Linked DNA regions of Vallitalea longa. The main gene of each other region encodes a partner of the protein of the gene in region 2 in a complex. Links are inferred from orthologs where the notes say so. Each region holds a gene or a part of one and is shown on either strand. Other genes may lie near its edges. The genes, in order: pfkA and rny.

Region 1 (3,173 bases), on a different replicon or contig from region 2:
GTACGTTGGTGTTCCTCCTTCTAAATACAGAATATAGTTCATTATTTTTGTAGTCTATGCTTTTTTTGCAATAATGTACATTGCATGTGCCCATATTGATGGACAAACAATATCGCCATAGATTTCTTTCCATCTCTCTATATAGTCATAGTTCAGTACTTTATCTATTATTTGTTCGGGTAATTCTCCATTACCATTACTGCGATTTTCAACCCAGTTAATCAAAATATCTAGTTTACTGGTATTTCCTACTTTTTTGTAATACCAAGCTAACCAACACGTTAAATTTATCCATCTTCCACCACCAAAATATGAGTCGGAACCATATCTATGTAATCCGTTATCATTTAGTAGTGCTTTTTCGATTTCTGATACTGTTTTTATCATTCTATCATCTGTTAATTCTATAACATGAAATGGTAATGCCAAAAATAATAAACTTGAATCGATATCATCGTAAAATGCATATTTGGAAAATCTTCCTTCTATAACACAATTTCTTAATATATAAGTTTTTATCTCCATAGCTATTTTATTGTATTCATTTTTGGGGATTATATCATGTGCTTCTTGTAATCCTCCACAAATACATGCCAATGTGGAAGTATGAATTCTGTCGTCTTTTTCTTCCCAACATCCGAAACATGGTGATTTCCAGAAGCATTCCAAATATTTTGCGACAAGTTCAATGCTCTTAATATAAACATCCTTCTTTTGATTTGTCATTTTCATATGTTGACAAATTCCCCATAACCATACCCCATAACCATCAAGTTGGAAATTAGATCTTTGTTCATCTTCTATTCCATTATCATTGTAGATTGAGTAAAGATAATCACTGTTCAGAAGTTTTTCGTTGTTCTTATATCTTTTGATTGCATTTGCGATTTTGTATTCCAATTCTATAATTTTCTTACTTGACCAATCATAATACTTATCACCTACATTATAATCTCCCATTATATCCAAAGCATATACACTGAAACTGTTATCTTTTAAAAAGCAGTATTTATATGCCCAATGAGTATGACTCCCTATGATAATACCTGATTTTAGTTGACTACCTTTAATTAAATTAATACTTTTTTCAATTAAATCCATATTGCCTCACCTCACTACTACTAGAAGAAAATTTATGCAATAACCCCTTAACGCACATGAAAATGCTCATATTTCATCTGCTATAAAAGCAGGACTTTCCCAGAAGGTAAAAATAGCTGAATTCTGTCCACTACAGAAATCAGCCTTTTCTTACAAGCTATTATGAATTAAATAAATTATATTGATAATATTTTACTGAGTTCATATCTTTTATCACTAATGGATTTTTTCATTTTCAATGCTTCATTTATATCATAATCAAGATATCTGCCTTCCTTATATGCTACTACTCTATTGGTTTTCCCTTCACTTAGTAAATCAACTGCAATCGATCCCATCATGGATGCATGCATTCTATCTACAGCAGTAGGACTTCCTCCTCTTTGTAGATGTCCTAATATAGTAGCCCTTGTGGATATTCCTGTTACTTCTTCTATTTTCTTAGCTAATTTTACTGAATCTTCAGAAGATCCTTCTGCATTAATGATTAAGTTGTGTCTCTTTCCTTTATGTCTGTTCTCTATAATCATTTTTATCAATTTCTCTTGTTTTATATTTTGTTTTTCAGGTAAAAGCACTGCTTCTGCACCATTTGCGATACCTGTCCATAATGCTATATATCCTGCATCTCTACCCATAACTTCAACGACTGAACATCTTTCATGTGAAGTGGATGTATCTCTTATTTTATCTATTGCTTCCATTGCTGTATTGACTGCTGTGTCGAATCCGATAGTATAATCTGTACATGCTATATCCAAATCAATAGTACCAGGTACACCTATAGTATTGATTCCAAGTCCAGCTAGTTTTTCAGCTCCTTTGAAAGAACCGTCTCCACCAATAACTACCAATCCATCAATACCGAAGACTTTACACATTTCAGCTCCTCGTTTTTGTCCTTCAGGTTCAATAAATTCCAAACAACGTGCTGTATGAAGTATAGTTCCTCCTCTTTGGATAATATCTGATACATCTTTTGAACCCATTTCATGGATATCTCCAGAAATTAATCCATTATATCCTCTTTTAATACCAACAACTTTTTTCCCTTTTGCTAACGCAGTCCTAACAACAGCTCTGATTGCTGCATTCATTCCTGGAGCATCTCCACCGCTAGTAAGAACTCCAATAGTATTTATTTCTTTTGCCATATTTTCTTACCTCCGTGTCACATTTATTTGAAAGTTAATTAATTAACAATTATAATATTCTCTTTACTTTAACACATTCTTGTCCTAAAATCAATTTTAATTTTGACAATAATTCTCTATTTATGTTAACATTCAGGTTATTAGGTAAATGCTTGATATTTTTTTCTTTCTCCAAATATATGATTACTTTATTTTCACCTTTATATTCCCCAATCAGCTTAATAATTTCATCATATAATTTTTGGTATGTCATGTAATCTTTTATCTTAATATATAGATTACTACGTACATTATCGAATGGAATCATTTTCTGAAGTATGATTTTTGAATCTTGCTCTTCAACAATACTCACTCGTCCTTTTACAAATATCTTAGCATCTTCATTCAATATATTTTTATTCTTCTCATAATCTCTAGGAAATATTATGACTTCAACCATACCATATAAATCTTCCAAAGTTATAAATGCCATCATTTTATTATTCCTTGTGGATTTTACAGTTTTAGATGTTATCATTCCTCCAATAACTACTTCTTGTCCGTCATATAATCTACTGATTACTTCTTCATCTTCAGAATAAATGAAATCACTGCTTCGTACATTGGATATAGTGTTTATCATATCTTGATGTTTTTCTAGTGGATGACCGCTTAAATATATTCCCAGTACTTCTTTTTCATTAGCAAGAAGCGCTTCTTCTGGATATTCTCCCACATCAGGCATATGTTCTTCAAATTGAGTTTTTGTAGTATCTTCATCAGAAGCAAAATCAAACAAATTCAATTGTCCTTCTATACTCCTCTTCTTGGTCTGAACTATTCCATCCAATATTATTTTGTAAGAATGCATATATTGTTTTCTGGTTCCCTTTAATGAATCAAAAGCTCCTGCTTTAATCAAACTTTCAATCATTCTCT
Region 2 (3,309 bases):
CTTTGCAAGTTCTGATTTGAATTTATTCGTTTTTTAATGTTTTTACTAATATAAATTAACATTCAGCTATATTTTTTGCAATATTTGATATAAATATTTCATTTCGTATTCATAACTATATTTATTTTTTGTGTTCGCATTTATTATTATACAGTTATTTTGCAAAATATTTCATATACAACAATATGGCAGAAAGGTTTTAGCAATTTATCACTTAAACGTAATAATACCTCATTCAAATTTATTAAAACATTAAAAACTTATAAAATCAAGGAAAATATGATTAACTTAATAGAATAAATAGAATTTCATATAATAGGATTAATTATTTAAATTATAATCTATAAAAGAAATAAAAAAGAAAAGTGTGACATGCACACTTTTTTTACTTGGATTGAACGATTAATTTAATCGCTGTTCTTTCTTCTCCGTTAATATCAATATCAGTGAAAGCTGGAATACAAACTAAATCGATACCCGATGGAGCCACATATCCTCTTGCAATTATTATTGCTTTTATTGCTTGATTTAATGCGCCTGCTCCGATTGCTTGTAATTCAGCACCGCCTTGTTCACGGATAGTATTAGCAAGAGCACCAGCTACCGAATTGGGATTAGATTTTGCAGCAACTTTTAAAACTTCCACTCTAAAAGACCCCCTTTTTATTGGTTATATAGTTAAATATTCAATAAGAAATAGTCTTTTCCTTTTTTTCAATCAATTTTTATGCAGAATATTAGTTTTTATTTTTTTCAATAAATATATAATACCTTTTTTCTACAAACTAATCTAAAAAAGCTCAAAAAAACAAAGAAGCGTGATTTCTCACGCTTCTTATTTATTTAGCATATTCAACTGCTCTTGTTTCTCTTATAACATTTACTTTAATTTGTCCTGGATATTCCAATTCATCCTCGATTTTTTTAGATATTTCTCTTGCAAGTACTACCATTTCTTCATCACTTGTTTGGTCTGGAATAACCATAATTCTAATTTCTCTACCTGCTTGAATAGCAAAAGATTTATCTACACCTTTAAATTCAGCAGCAATCTCTTCAAGACGTTGAAGTCTTTTAATATATGTTTCTAATGTTTCACGTCGTGCACCTGGTCTTGCAGCAGATATAGCATCAGCTGCTTGTACAATGACAGCTACTAGACTTGTAGGTTCTACATCACCGTGATGTGCTTCAACAGCATTAATAATCACTTCAGATTCTTTATATTTCCTACATAAGTCTGCACCTATGGAAACATGTGAACCTTCCATTTCATGATCAACTGATTTACCAATATCATGTAATAAACCAGCTCTCTTAGCTACTCTTACATCTACTCCTATTTCACCGGCAATCAATCCACTTAAGTGAGATACTTCAATAGAATGTTTTAATACACTCTGTCCATAACTTGTTCTAAACTTCATTTTACCTAACAATCTTGTTAATTCATGATGTAAGCCATGAACACCTGTGTCGAAAGTGGCCATTTCACCTTCTTCACGGATAATATTCTCTACCTCTTTTTTAGCCTTCTCTACCATTTCTTCGATTCTCGCTGGATGGATTCTTCCATCAACAATTAATTTTTCAAGTGCAATTCTTGCAACTTCCCTTCTTATCGGGTCAAATCCAGAAAGTATAACTGCTTCAGGGGTATCATCAATAATAAGATCTATTCCTGTTAAAGTCTCTAAGGTTCTAATGTTTCTACCTTCTCGACCTATTATTCTTCCTTTCATCTCATCACTTGGGAGAGGAACTACTGATACAGTAGTCTCAGCCACATGATCAACTGCACATTTCTGTATTACATTTGCCAATATTTCTCTTGATTTCTTATTGACCTCTTCTTTTGCTCTAACTTCCATTTCCTTAATTAAAATTGCTGTTTCATGTTTCACTTCATTCTCAACAGATTTCAAAAGGTACTCTTTTGCCTGATTGGAGGTGAGGCCAGAAATTCTTTCTAACTCTTTAACATGTTTTTTCTGTAATTCAGAAACTTCTGCTTTCATTTTAGATAATTGCTCTTCTTTAGATACTAACTGATTCTCTTTTCTTTCTAAAGTATCAGATTTCTTATCCAAAGATTCTTCTTTTTGAAGAAGTCGTCTTTCAAGGCGTTGTAATTCGTTTCGTCTTTCTTTAACTTCCTTATCCAAATCACTTTTGATTTTGTAAGTTTCTTCTTTAACCACTAAACGACTTTCTCGTTTAATAGATTCTGCTTCTTTTATAGCTTCATCAACTATTTTTCTAGCCTTTTGTTCAGCTGATCCATATTGTGACTCTGCTACTTTCTTTCTATAAGAAACACCAAGCTTAAAAGTTATTATTCCAACCACGACTGCAACGACAAGTATTAATATTACTAGTATTATTGGATTATCAATCAAATGGTAACACCTCCTCATTATTTATTTTTCATTGTGCATGATGTTATTTTCCATAACATATAAATTTTATAACGTTTTAGAAATTATGTCAAGTTTTAATAAAAACTCTTTTAAATAGTATACATATTTCATAACGTTTTTTACATATTTGTTATGTATTAGTTAAATTTTTTTTTCGCATAAATTGGTCAATTACTTTATTAATTAAACTATAATTATAACCTTTTCTCATTAAATAACCTATCATTCTTCTTTTTATTTTATTATCTATAGTATCTACATTTTTATATTTTTTATATAATAAATTATATGCATTTTCTTCTTCACAAAAATCAATATTTTCTATATATTCATTTATCGTATCCTTAGAAATCCCTTTTTGGGTAAGTTCCATACCAATTTTTTTGACACTTTTTCTTTTTTGATTATAATTAACATATTTTTCAACGTATTTTTTATCATTAATAAAATTATATTCTTCTAAAAATAATATTATTTTATTAGTTACATAGTCATTATAACCAGTTAGTTTTAATTTTTGGATAATTTCCTTTCTAGTCATATCTTTTCTAGTAAGTAGTCTTAAAGCCCTATTTTTAGCTCTCGAAATAATATATTCTCTATATATTTTTTGCAAAAATTCTTCTGTAATGTCATCATTTATCTTAAGTTTCAAAAACTTTAATTCCTTATAAGTTACAAAAAACATATATTCTCCATCTATATGTATATCATAATAGTTTTTAAATCTTTTGTTTTGAATAATATCTGTTATAGTCATAATTATCCTTTCCCATAAGATAAAAAAGGACTGTATATAACCAGTCCCATTACTAATTAACAATTTATTTATATAAAACTAATTTCTACTTGTTTTTATTCTTTTTATCATTAGTTGTTTCTTTTTTAA

The links.
Region 1: rny (region 2) and pfkA share a complex: the UniProt entries of both Bacillus subtilis proteins name them as parts of the possible RNA degradosome complex. The link is inferred for Vallitalea longa from one-to-one orthologs.

Annotation. Positions count from the first base shown.
Region 1 is NZ_BRLB01000001.1:1,047,475-1,050,647, forward strand. The notes cover bases 267-3,094. They hold pfkA (6-phosphofructokinase), read right to left. Parts: upstream 2,256-3,094; coding sequence 1,278-2,255; downstream 267-1,277. Other genes in these bases: QMG30_RS04490 (glycoside hydrolase family 15 protein), read right to left, coding at 267-1,101; QMG30_RS04500 (DNA polymerase III subunit alpha), read right to left, coding at 2,305-3,094. Outside these bases: QMG30_RS04485 (AraC family transcriptional regulator), read left to right, coding at 1-37; more of QMG30_RS04490, read right to left, coding at 55-266; more of QMG30_RS04500, read right to left, coding at 3,095-3,173. UniProt on the Bacillus subtilis protein: Catalyzes the phosphorylation of D-fructose 6-phosphate to fructose 1,6-bisphosphate by ATP, the first committing step of glycolysis.
Region 2 is NZ_BRLB01000021.1:85,933-89,241, reverse strand. The notes cover bases 119-3,082. They hold rny (ribonuclease Y), read right to left. Parts: upstream 2,397-3,082; coding sequence 840-2,396; downstream 119-839. Other genes in these bases: QMG30_RS21740 (regulatory protein RecX), read right to left, coding at 2,551-3,082; QMG30_RS21750 (stage V sporulation protein S), read right to left, coding at 386-646. Outside these bases: more of QMG30_RS21740, read right to left, coding at 3,083-3,180; recombinase RecA, read right to left, coding at 3,266-3,309. UniProt on the Bacillus subtilis protein: Endoribonuclease that initiates mRNA decay. Initiates the decay of all SAM-dependent riboswitches, such as yitJ riboswitch. Involved in processing of the gapA operon mRNA, it cleaves between cggR and gapA.